DNA from 2 places in the Cohnella sp. 56 genome. Region 1 is predicted to be linked to the other one. Evidence: riboswitches for the same ligand, from Rfam matches in the RefSeq annotation. Region 1 holds a riboswitch; the other holds the start of a gene.
The links. A riboswitch is a leader RNA that binds a small molecule or an ion and turns the genes downstream of it on or off. The one in region 1 is predicted to bind thiamine pyrophosphate.

Region 1 (6,448 bases):
TGACTCTTTGGGGTCATGCGCGTCGATACGGACAGCTTGTATAATAGGCGTATCCGTAGAGACGAAAGGTTGGTCATTGATGAAGAAGATTGGTGCTCTGCTGTTCGCCGCCACGCTGGCGTTCGGTTATGCGGGCATGGCGAGCGCGCATGTACGCGTCGCGCCCGATGAAGTGGCGCAGAACGCGTATCAAGTATTCACGATCCGCGTCCCGAGCGAGAATGAGGGCGTCAAGACGACCGAGGTGAAGCTGGACGTACCCGACGGCGTGGAGGTATCCCGCTTCGAGCCCTACCCCGGCTGGTCGAGCGTGATCGAAAAAAATGCGGACGGCAAAGTTACCGCCGTCACGTGGAAGTCCGACGGCCAGGGCATCGGCGAGACGGAATTCGTACAGTTCAACTTCCAGGGGCATGTCGCGGAGGACGCGAAGGAGCTCGTCTGGAAAGCGCATCAGACCTATTCCGACGGCGCAGTCGTCGACTGGACGGGCGCGCCGGACGCCGATACGCCGGCATCCGTGACAGCCGTGACGGCGGCCGGCGGCGACGGGCACGGGCACGGCGCAGGGTCTGCGGCCGACAAGCCGGACGGAGACCGGGACCCGCTGACCCTCGGCCTCGCCATTGCCGGTCTGGTCGCCGGCCTTGCCGCACTGGCTGCTGCGTTGCTGCGCCGCAGGACGCGCTGATAGACGGTTTAACAGCTGTGGGCAGCCGCGCAGACAAGTTGCGCTTGCTCTTGCGGCCCTCATTTGGTAATCTGGAGCTATCATAAATGATTCGGCCGCAAAGCATGCGCCGTTCGCTTCTCCTCCGGGAGAGCGGGCGGCGTTTTTGCTTTTGCGGGGACATTGGAGGAGATCGAATGGGGAACAGGCGGCAAGCGCAGCCGACCCGGCACGACGAGGCGTTCAAGAAGCTGCTGCAAACTTTTTTTGCGGAGTTTATGGCTTTGTTTTTCCCGGAGGTACACCGCCGTCTCGATTATTCGAAGGCCAAGCTGCTCATGCAGGAGCAGCTCGTGGATATCGTCGGCCGGGAGTCGCGGACGCTCGATCTGCTGATTGAGGCGCAGCTGCTTGAAGCGCGGGAAGTTTTTGTCCTGCTGCATTACGAGCCTCAATTTTACAGGGACAATCTCTTCAAGGAGCGCATGTTCATTTACTTCAGCCGTCTGTTTGAAAAGTATCGGGTCACGCACAAGCAAATCATTCCCGTCGCGATATTTGCGGGAGATTCTCCCGTTGCGGAGCCGGACGGAATCGACATGGGACTGCCTGGCTCGGAAGAGGAGATTTTGCGGTTCAGATATTTGAAAGTCGAGCTGAAGAAGCGGAATTGGCGGGAGTTTGCGCAATCGGACAACCCGGTAGCCGCTGCGCTTCTGGCCAGAATGGGCTATAATCGTAGAGAAAGACGAGAGCTGCGCTTTGCGTATTTGCGTATGCTGCTTCGGATCAAAGATAAGCTGGACCCGGCCCGGATGTCGCTGGTGATGGCGATCGCAGACCTCTACTTCGATCCGAAGCCGGACGAAGATTACGATATTTTGCAGGAAATGCGGGAGACCATCCCCGAGGAGGAGGCTTTGATTATGGAACTGATGCCGGCTTGGAAGCGATGGGGCTATGAAGAGGGCATGGAGAAGGGCATTGAACAAGGTATTGAACAAGGGATTGAAAAAGGCATCGTACAAGGCATGGAAAAAGGCATGGAGCGGGGCGCCGAGGCAGAAAGGCGTGCCGTCGTGCGCAAGCTGGCGAGCAAAGGGCTCGAAGCGGAAGCGATCGCCGAGATTCTCGACCTGCCGCTGGCCGAAGTCAAGCGCCTGTACGCGACGAGCTGAACCGGAGGGCCGGCAAGCACATGCCATGGATTGACAGATTGAACCGGCGCATGTACAGTTGAAGTCAAGAATTCCACTGGGGGCGCCCGCGAGGGCTGAGATAAGGCAGCTATGCCTTGGTCCCTTTGAACCTGATCTGGGTCATGCCAGCGTAGGAAAGTGGACCAATGTGCGTAGCATGCTGCAACGGAGATCGCGACGGCGAATGCCGGGCGATGCCGGCCTTTTCCGGGCAGGCCGCCGTACGGGAGTTTTTCCGTACAGCATGCCGTCCCGCGGCCTTTTCCGCTGCCGCGCCGAAGCTGCACCCTTTGGCCGCTCCCGACGGGGCGGCTTTTTATGTTGCAGCGAGCCGACCGTCAAGGAGCGTTCCCGGAGGGGGGATTATGTCTTGAAGCGCTTGCCCCGGTATGGGCGCGGCGGTTCATGCCCGCAGTTTATGCCATTGTTTCCCGCTTGCTTGCGCGTCTCATGCGCCGTACGGCCTCCCGGAGGAATTCGCACGAATTCATAGGGAGGTTTTTTGTTATGGCGATCTTGACACAGCCTTTGCCGGGCAGCCGCAAGGTGTATGTACAAGGCGAAGGCGGCGTCCGCGTACCGATGCGGGAGATCAGGCTCGGAGACAGCGAGGCGAGGGACGGCTCCCGCCTGCCGAACGAGCCGCTGCTCGTGTACGATGCGAGCGGACCGTATACGGACGAGGGCTACACGGCGGACATCAGACGAGGCTTGCCGCCGCTGCGGAGCGAGTGGATATCGGCAAGAGCGGATACGGTCGAATACGGCGGCCGGGCCGCGCTCCCGTCGGACGACGGATACGCCACGGCGGAGCGCGCCCGCGTCAAAGGGGCCGAGGCCTATCCCGGGCTCATGCGCAGTCCGCGCCGGGCGCGCGAAGGCGGCTGCGTGACGCAGCTTCGCTATGCGCGGCAGGGCATCGTGACGCCGGAGATGGCGTTCATTGCGGCGCGCGAAGGGATGACGCCCGAGTTCGTGCGGGACGAGGTGGCGGCGGGAAGGGCCGTCATCCCGGCCAACATCAACCATCCGGAGAGCGAACCGATGATTATCGGCCGGCATTTTCACGTCAAGATCAACGCAAACATCGGCAATTCGGCCGTAGCCTCCTCCATCGAGGAAGAGGTCGAGAAGATGACGTGGGCGACCCGCTGGGGTGCGGATACGATCATGGATCTGTCGACGGGCAAAAACATCCATACGACCCGGGAATGGATCATCCGCAACGCGCCTGTGCCCGTCGGCACGGTGCCGATCTACCAGGCGCTCGAAAAGGTAGACGGCCGGGCGGAGGCGCTCACCTGGGAGATCTACCGGGATACGCTTATCGAGCAGGCGGAGCAGGGCGTCGATTACTTCACGATCCACGCGGGCGTGCTGCTCCGCTACATCCCGCTGACGGCGAAGCGCGTGACGGGCATCGTCTCGCGGGGCGGCTCGATTATGGCGGCCTGGTGCCTGGCGCATCACCGGGAGAACTTCCTGTATACGCATTTCGAGGAAATCTGCGAGATTATGAAGGCGTACGACATTACGTTTTCTCTAGGCGACGGGCTGCGTCCCGGATCGATCGCAGACGCCAACGACGAGGCGCAGTTCGCCGAGCTGGCGACGCTCGGCGAACTGACGGACATCGCCTGGAAGCACGACGTGCAGGTGATGATCGAAGGGCCGGGCCATGTGCCGATGCATCTGATCAAGGAAAATGTGGAGCGGCAGATGGAAGTGTGCAAGGAAGCGCCCTTTTATACGCTCGGTCCGCTCACGACGGATATCGCCCCGGGCTACGATCATATCACCTCCGCGATCGGCGCGGCGATGATCGGCTGGTTCGGCACGGCGATGCTCTGCTATGTGACGCCCAAGGAGCATCTGGGCCTCCCGAACAAGGAGGATGTGAAGGACGGCGTCATCGCCTACAAGATCGCGGCGCATGCCGCCGACCTGGCCAAGGGCCATCCGAGAGCGAGGCTGCGGGACGATGCGCTGTCCAAGGCCCGATTCGAGTTCCGCTGGCAGGATCAGTTCCACCTGGCGCTCGATCCGGAGCGGGCGATGTCCTATCACGACGAGACGCTGCCCGCGGATGCGGCGAAGACGGCGCATTTCTGCTCGATGTGCGGGCCGAAGTTTTGCAGCATGCGGATCACGCAAGATATTCGCGCATACGCCGACAAGCACGGGCTGGATACGGCCGAGGCGGTCGAGACGGGCCTGCGCGAGCAGGCCGAGAGCTTCAAGGCGTCCGGCAGCCGCCTCTATGTCTAGCGCAGGGGCGGAAGTCCGGACGTCACAGGATGCGGCAGCTCGGTTTGAACGGGCCGCGGGCTTAGATGCGACGTCCAGGTCAAGATACGACCGGCAGATGCGGTTCGCGCCGATCGGGACCGAGGGACAGCGTCGGCTCGGCGATGCTGCCGTGCTGGTAGCGGGCGTGGGTGCGCTCGGTTGCTCGCTCGCACAGCAGATGGCGCGGGCGGGCGTCGGCTTCATCCGGCTGGCGGACCGTGACTTCGTCGAACCGGACAATTTGCACCGGCAGACGCTGTTCGACGAGGACGACGCCGCGACGTCGGCGCCGAAGGCTGTCGCCGCCGCGGCAAGATTGCGCAGGCTGAACAGCGAAGCGCGCATCGAGCCGCATGTGGCCGAGATCAACGCCGCCAACGTAGCGGCGTTGATCTCGGGGACCGATCTTGTGCTCGACGGCACGGACAACGTCGAGACTCGCCTGCTGCTGAGCGACGCCTGCTTCAGCCGCGGCATCCCTTTTGTGTACGGCGGCGCGACGGGCTCGTCCGCCTCGGCGGCCGCACTCGTGCCGGGCGAGACCGCTTGCCTGCGCTGTCTGATCGGCGAGCCGGGCGATACCGAGCCGGGCGACACCTGCGATACGGCGGGCATTATCGGGCCGGCGGTCGAGCTCGCCGCTTCGCTGCAGGCGGCCGAGGCGCTGAAGTGGCTGAGCGGGAACCGCGAGGCGATGCGCCGCACCTGGATTACGGCGGACGTCTGGCAATTTGCGCTGCGGGAGACGAAGCTGCCGCCGGGCCGCAGCGGCTGTCCGTACTGCGGGGGCGCCGGCGGGGCGCAGGAGGCGGCCTCGAGCGGGCGAGAGAGCCGCGCGCGAGCAGGCTGGGCGGAGCCAAGCCAGACAGTGACCGGCGGGATGGACGGAGCGCGTTTGCAGGCGCACCTGAGCGAGCCGGATCGTGAGCTGAATCATATGGTGGCGACCGTGCTGTGCGGCCGGGGGACGGTGCAGGTGGCGACGGGCAGGGAGACCGCTCCTGCGCATTGCGCGGACCGGCTCGCCGGGCTGGGGTGCGAGATCGTCGCATCCAATGCGTATCTCGTCCGCGCCCGCACGCCGTCCGGCGCCTCGCTCGCCGTATTCGGCGACGGGCGCGCCCTCGTACGCGGCGTCGAGACGCCTGCCGAAGCGTTGGAGCTGTGCCGTTACTATCTCATGGACAAATCGCCGTGAGCGAAGAGGAGGAATCGAGCTTGAGGAACCTGATGGATTGCAGGCTGTACGTCATCACGGGCGAGAGCTATCATCCGGGCAGGAAGATGATTGAAGTGATGGAGGCTGCGCTGGCGGGGGGCGCCGATATCGTGCAGCTGCGGGACAAGAACGCGACAGCGGCGGAGCTGTTCGGAAAAGCCGTGGAGCTGCGCCGGTTGACCCGGCGGTACGGGGCATTGTTCGTCGTCAACGACGATGTCGAGCTGGCGCTGGCGGCGGATGCGGACGGCGTGCATCTGGGACAGGACGATATGCCGCTCGCGCAGGCGCGCCACAGAGCCGGCAGACAGCTGCTCATCGGCATCTCCACGCACAATATCGAGCAGGCGCTGGCAGCCGAGCGCGGAGGGGCGGACTATATCGGCGTCGGCCCCGTCTATCCCACGCCGACGAAGCCGGGCAGGCAGGCCGTCACGACCGCCTATGTCGCGGAGGCTGCGGCCGCGATCAACATCCCTTTTTTTGCGATCGGCGGCATCTCGCCCGCTACGGCCGAGGCCGTGCTGTCGGCGGGGGCGAGGCGGCTGTGCGCGGTGTCTGCCGTCGTAGGCGCCCCCGATCCGACAGGCGTGTGCATCGCGTTGAAGCGGGACATCGAGCGCTGGGAAGCCCGCGGCAGCATGCGCCCGGAGAGCGAGCACGGAGCGGCAGCGGGCGAAGCCAAGTCGGACGCACCTGCGACAGCAGCGCTGACGCTGCTGCTGAACGGCAAGCGCATATCGACCGGGACCGCCACGCTCGGCGAGCTCGCGCATTCATTGGGGCTGGCCGGACGGCGGGTCATGGCGGAGCGGGACGGCGAGGCGGTGCCGCGGGCGGACTGGGACACGACCCGGCTGCAAGCGGGCGACCGCATCGAATTCGTCCAGTTCGTGGGCGGGGGGTGAGAGAGATGGATGCATACCGGACACCGCTGACGATCGGCGGCATATCGCTCCGCTCCAGACTGTTCCTCGGGACAGGACGCTACCCGAGCCCGGCCGTCATGCGGCAGTCGCTCGAAGCCTCGGGCGCCCACGTCGTCACCTTTGCCGTGCGCAGAGTCGATCT
Region 2 (6,448 bases), on a different contig from region 1:
ATACTCCCGCAGATGCGGATCGGCCTGCCCGAGACCGGACAGCATCGACCAGGCGATCGGGAAGTAGCAGACGAGCGCCAGCAGCACGAGCTTGGGCGCCAGGCCGAAGCCGAGCCAGATGATGAGCAGCGGCCCCAAGGCGATCAGCGGGATGTTCTGCGTGATGATGATGATCGGCGAGAGCGCCGCGCGGACGACGGGAATCAGATGGAAGACGATCGCCGACAGCACGCCGAGTCCGATGCCGAGCCCGACGCCCTTGAGCGCGAGCCGCAGCGTGGAGCCGCTCTGGACCAGCAGCCGGTCACGCTGATCCCACATCCGCTCGCCGATGGCGAGCGGCGACGGCAGCTTGTAGGGCTTGATATGCCACAGCTCGACGCTGAGCTGCCAGAGGATCAGCGCGCCGAGCAGCGTACCGATGGGCAGCAGCCACCTGCCTGTCCTACTGTCCATCGGGGTATTTGCGCAGCAGATGCGCCATCGAGGCGCCGTCCGAGCCGTGGACGAGCAGCTTGATCTGGGACAGCACCGACGGGCTGCCCTTCTCGAACATCGCCCGGTTCATGTCCTTGACGATATCGAGCAATTGATCGAGGTCGCCCTCCATCGTCGTCTCCAGCGGGCCGACCCGGTAGTCGACGCCAGACGCCTTGATGATCTCGATCGCGCGGTCGACGTACAGATGCGTATCATCCTCGTGGTTTGCGGCCTTCGGCAATATTTGAATGCTCAGCAGCGCTTGCGCCATGTCCGTATCCTCCTCGTGCGGGGCGGACCTACGCGCCCGTCCCGCTATCTTTTATTTATTGCGGCAAAAATTCGTTCGTAAACATCGCGTCGTAGTCGAGATCCTTCGTCAGCAGCTTGTGCTCCTTCAGGAACTCGGCGTAGCCCGACCATACTTCCTTTTTCTGTTCGCCCCAGCGCGGCGCGTCGTCCTTGTACTTCGGACTGAGCCATGCCTGGCTTGCCTTGACGAGCTCCGCGTTCAGATCGGGATTGGCCTTCAGCAGCATATCCGCCGCTTCGGCCGGGTGGTCGATCGCGTACTGGTAGCCCTCCGAGGCGCCTTCCACGAACGCGCGGACGACGTCCGGCTTGTTCTTGATCATCTTCTCGCTCGTCGTCAGCACCGGCGTATAGTAGTCGAGGCGCTTGTCGAAGTCGGACAAATATACCATGTTCAGGCTGATGCCCCGCTGCTCGGCCTCGACGCCGGTCCAGCCGTAGAAGATCCATTCGAAGTCGATGTCCTTCTGGACGGCGGTGAAAAAGTCGGCGCTGCCCGCATTGACGAACTTGACCTTCTTCACGTCGGCTCCCTGCTTCTGCATCATCGAGCCGATGACGGCTTCTTCGGCCGGCGAGCCCCAGCCGCCGTAGCTATGGCCTTCGAAGTCCTTGGGCTCCTTGATGCTCTTGTCCGCGGGCGAAGCGAAGCCCGACGTATTGTGCTGTATGATGGCCGCGAGCGAGACGATCGGCATGTCGTTCTCTCTCGCCAGCGTCAAGCCCTCCTGCGCGCCGACGCCGAAGTCCGCCGCGCCCGTCGCGACCATCTGATCCGCGCCGCTCTCCGGCGGCAGCACGATCTCGACGTCGAGGCCGCGTTTTTTCCAGTAGCCCTGGTTGGCCGCGACGTACAGCCCCGTATGGTTCGTGTTCGGCGTCCAGTCGAGCACGACTTTGACCTTGCCGAGATCGGCCGCCTGCCCGCCCGAGGCGGATGCCGACGCCGATGCCCCGGCGCCGGACGAACCCGTCGCCGCCGGGCTGCCGCCCCCTTCGTTCCCGCCGCCATTTCCGCAGCCCGCCACGATCAGCAGCGCCGCGACCGCGGCCGCTCCTTTAACCTTCCAGCCTTTGACCCGCAATCCCATCTGTCTTCTGCTCCCTCTCCTGCGCCTTGCCTGCGACAAATCAAAAAACGCCCCCCGTATACGGAGGGCGTCCTAAATAAGCATGGACAATATGCGCGAAAAAAATCGCGCTTCCCGCCTCCCTACGCTGGTCCTAACCAGATCAGGTTCAAGGGTCTGCATCGTCGTAGCGGGATGCACTCTCAGCCGGCCTAGCCCAGCTCCCCCGGGGTTTGTTCGATTGTCGACAAACATCGGTCGTCGTTGATATCGCTTCTCATTATAGCAGAACGCCCGCATCTGTCCAGCATGAAAAAGCCGGCGCCGCGCTCGTTCGTGCCGCAGAACGCATAATGGACGGAGCTTTCTTCAATCCGTCTCCGGGGCGAATGCGGCATCCGCAGCCGGCAGCAGCCCGCGCTTCTCCAGCTCCGCCAGCCGCTCGAACAGGAACACGCCGCTAAGCTGTGCGCTGAGCGAGACCTTGCCTGCCGGTGCGGAGCGCCAATCCGTACCGAATAAATGACGGCCCTCGTCATGCGTTGCATGCGCCGCCGACCATAGCGACTCCCCGTTGCGGAGCAGCCAGGCAGCCGACGCGGACGACGCTCCCCGCGACTCCGCAGCAAGATCGGCCAGGTACCGGACGAGTATACCTTTGAACAGACCGCCGTCGCCGTCGCCTTCGTCCGGAAGAATGCCGCCGGCCCATTCGTCGGACGCGGCCTGTGCGGTCCGGTTCGCGTCGGCGAGATATGCCTCATCTCCCGTCGCCCGGAACAGCTCGACCGCGGCGCCGATATAGACGCCCTGGCAGTACGTGAAGCGCCATGCCTTGTCGATCGCGCCGTCGCCCAGGCGATTCATCCCGTCCCACACGAAGCCGGTCTCCGGATCGACGAGCTGCCGCTTGAGCCAATCGTAGATCCGGACTGCCCAAGTCAAGTCCTCCTCCCGGCCGAAGCGCCGATAGAGCCGGACGGCCACAATCGCGGCAGGTCCGTTGGCCGGCGTGTTTTTGTATCCGAGCTGCTCCTTGTGCCACGCGATGCCGCCGCCCATCGTATCGTTCCATCCGGTCCGGATATCGTCCCAGAGCGACAGCGCCGTCTGCTTGTACCGCTCCTCGCCGGTCGCGTCGTATGCGCGCAGCCAGGCGATCGCCATCCACTCCATATCGTCATACAGCAGATTGGGGAAATCGCCGCCGTTTTTCGTGCGGATGCCCTCGTGAAGCTCGGCCAGCCGGTCGGCATATCGGTCGTCGCCCGTGCGCAGCAGGCCGTCCGCCAGGCCGTCCGCGGCATGCGCCATCCACCAGTAATGAAAAATCGTGTTGCACATGCCGTCCGGACACGGCGTCTCGATATCGTACATCCGAATGGATGCGTTCCAAAATTCCTTGTCCAACGTTTGCTGCGCTTTTTCGGCCCGTTCGTTCCACAACATGTCGCTCACGCTCCCTATCCCTCTATGCTGTCTTTATTTTCGCAGCGCTGCGTCGCCGATACGCGGACGCAGCGCCGAGCGTTATTTCAGCAGGCCCGCCCGCTCCAGGCGGGCGACCGTCTCGAGCAGCATCACGCCGCTCAGATCGGCGCTCAGCTCGACGACCGTCTCGGGCGGCTGCGACCAGGCCGGTCCGAACAATGCGTTCCTTTTGGTGTCGCCTTCGCTCCCGCCGTTCGACTTGTTGGCGGACTCGCCCTCCGAACGCCCCGCCGCCTGTCCGTCCGTCCACAGACGGCTCGCGTTCGCCAGGAGCAGCTTCGCCCGCCCGGACGACGCGCCGTCCGCCTCGATCAGCTCGCCCATATAACGGACGAATACGCCCTTGAACAAGGCGCCGTCGCCATCGCCTTCGGACGGCAGCAAGCCCGCCGGGCCGCCGGCCAGCACCGCTGCCGCCGCATCGGCCGTCCGCCTGGCCGACACCAGGTACGCTTCATCGTTCGTCGCGCGGTACAGCTCCACAGCGGCGCCGATATAGACGCCTTGGTTGTACGAGAATTGCCACGCCTCGTCGATCGCGCCGTCGCCCGTCCGGTTGATGCCGTCCCAGACGAAGCCGGTGTCGGGATCGACCAGTGTACGGCTTTCCCATTCGTAGATGCGCCTGGCCCAGCTCAGATCCTCGGGATCATGGAAACGCTCGTACAAGCGGGCCGCAAGTATGACGGACGGCGCATTCGCGGGCGTGTTTTTGTAGTCCGTCTGCTCCTTGCGCCAGGCGATGCCGCCGCCGGTCTCGTCGTTCCAGCCGCCCCGGATATCCGCCCACAGCGTCAGCGCGGCGTCCTTGTAGCGCGGCTCGCCGGTGGCGTCGAACGCACGCAGCCAGGCCAGCCCCATCCAAGCCATATCGTCGTAATAATCGTTCGGCCATACCTCCGCGTTGCGCGCGAGCAGGCCGTCGTACAGGGAAGCGAGCCGCTCCGCGTATTTGGCTTCGCCGGTCCGCTCGTACCCGTCCTTCAATACGTCCGCTGCATGCGCCAGCCACCAGTAATTAAACGGGTCCGTGCACATCTGCAAAATGCAAGGCGCAGCGTTGTTGTACAGCCTGCGCTTGGGGTCCCAGAAAGCCCCGTCCAGCGCGGTCTGCGCAGCCTCCGCCCGCGCCGCCCACACGCCCGCGCGGGAGCCGTCCGTACCGGCGGCTCCGTGCAGCGCTCCGGCCCGCCACGCCCAGCCTGCGGCCGCCAGCAGCAAGGCGGCGACGGCAATCCATGTCCAGCCGGCCTTCCTCGTCATCCGCACGCCTTACCCCTTCGTGCCGCTGAACGCGATGCCTTGCACGAAGTACTTTTGCAGGGCGAGAAACAGCACCAGAATCGGCAGAATCGCGATCAGCGCCCCCGCCATCATCGGACCGAAGTCGGTCTGATGGTTGTAGGAGAACGCCTGCAGTCCCATCTGGATCGTCGCCTTGTCCGGATCGTTGAGAATAATCATCGGCCACAGGAAGCTGTTCCAGCCCGCCTGGAAGGTGAAGATGCCGAGCGTGGCCAGCGCCGGCTTCGTCAGCGGCCAATAGATGTTCCAGAAAATCCGGAATTCGCCCGCCCCCTCGATCCGGGCCATCTCCATCATGTCGGACGGCAGGGTGAGGAAAAATTGACGCATGAAAAATACCGCGAACGAGCCGGAGGCGCCGGGCAGGATAATGCCCCAGAACGAGTTGAGGAACCCGTTGCCTCCGGCTCCGTACCAATCGTTGCCCCCGGCGAACGGGAAGTGCTTCAGTACGTAGAAGCTCGGAATCATCGTCACGATGCCCGGTATCATCATCGCGGCGAGCAGCACGCGGAACAGCGGCTTGTTCAGCCTGAAGTTCAGCTTCGCGAACGCGAACCCGCTGAGCGAGCCGAAAAACAAGTTCGCCGCCACGCCCGATGCGGCAAGCACGAGCGAGTTCCAGAAGTACAGGCCGAACGGCACGGTCGTGAACGCTGCGCGGTAGTGCTCCAGCGTCAGCCGCGACGGCAGCCATCGGATCGGCATGGAGAAGATCTCGTCGCTCGGCTTGAGCGAGGTAATCAGGCTCCAGAAAAACGGAAGGAACATAAACACCGAGATCGCGATGCTGACTGCGTAAAAAACGATCCGCCAAAACAAACGCGAAGCAGACGCCGAGACAGCGGGCCTGCGGCTTGCGCGAGCGGCCCCTGCGGCCGCAGATTTGACACTCATATCCGCATCCCCCTCACACGACCGATTCTTCGGATTTGTTGACGCGCATGTTGACGATCGAGAAGATCAGAATCGCGAGCGCCAGAATGAACGCCTGCGCCGAAGCGTAGCCCATTTGCAGTTGGTTGAAGCCTTGCTGATAGATCAGGTAGACCGGCGTCTTCGTGACGTTGCCCGGACCGCCCTGGGTGAGCACGAATGCCTGGTCGAACAATTGCAGCGCGCCGATGATCGACATCGTGCTCACGAGAAACGTCGTCGGCCGCAGCTGCGGCCAGGTAATATAGCGGAACCGCTGGAGCGCATTCGCGCCGTCGAGCTTGGCGGACTCGTAGAGATAATCCGGCACGCCCTGGAGGCCCGCGATATAGATGATCATATTCGAGCCGATCGACTGCCAGAGCGTCACGAGAATGATCGACAGCATCGCCGTCTCCGTCTGCGCGAGCCAGGCGGGACCGGTAATGCCGATATATCCGAGCAAGGTGTTGACGAGGCCGTACTCCGGATGAAGCAGCCATACCCATACCGTGGCCGCGGCGACCGCGGATGTGAGCGTCGGCATATAGTTCATCGTGCGGAACAGCCGGACGCCGAAGCGCCGGAAGTTGAGCAGCATCGCGATGCCGAGCGAGATCAAAATATTGAGCGGCACGAAAATAACCGTATAATACGCGACATTTTTGAAGGTGGTCCAATAGAGGTCGTCGTGCAGCAGTCGCTTGTAGTTGTCGAAATTTACCCAATCGCGGTTTTTGACGACGTCATAGTTGGTAAAGCTGAAATAAAACGCCATGACGACGGGAACGACAGTGAAAATCACAAACAAGAGAATCGTCGGCGTGATGAACATGTATGCGGTTCTGGCTTGATGGCGGTTCAGCTTGCTGATG

Region 2: another riboswitch for thiamine pyrophosphate. It lies ahead of VQ071_RS05360 (ABC transporter substrate-binding protein); the one in region 1 lies ahead of thiC (phosphomethylpyrimidine synthase ThiC).

The regions. Positions count from the first base shown of each region.
Region 1 is NZ_JAZDQE010000013.1:77,032-83,479, forward strand. It holds gene VQ071_RS21050 (YcnI family copper-binding membrane protein) at 80-691, shown strand; gene VQ071_RS21055 (Rpn family recombination-promoting nuclease/putative transposase) at 868-1,848, shown strand; TPP riboswitch at 1,917-2,023, shown strand; gene thiC (phosphomethylpyrimidine synthase ThiC) at 2,377-4,137, shown strand; gene VQ071_RS21065 (ThiF family adenylyltransferase) at 4,130-5,356, shown strand; gene thiE (thiamine phosphate synthase) at 5,377-6,285, shown strand; gene VQ071_RS21075 (thiazole synthase) at 6,291-6,448, shown strand, end outside.
Region 2 is NZ_JAZDQE010000002.1:551,512-557,959, reverse strand. It holds gene VQ071_RS05370 (ABC transporter permease) at 1-456, opposite strand, end outside; gene VQ071_RS05365 (thiamine-binding protein) at 446-751, opposite strand; gene VQ071_RS05360 (ABC transporter substrate-binding protein) at 807-1,883, opposite strand; TPP riboswitch at 1,986-2,100, opposite strand; gene VQ071_RS05355 (glycoside hydrolase family 76 protein) at 2,232-3,311, opposite strand; gene VQ071_RS05350 (glycoside hydrolase family 76 protein) at 3,393-4,616, opposite strand; gene VQ071_RS05345 (carbohydrate ABC transporter permease) at 4,626-5,555, opposite strand; gene VQ071_RS05340 (carbohydrate ABC transporter permease) at 5,569-6,448, opposite strand, start outside.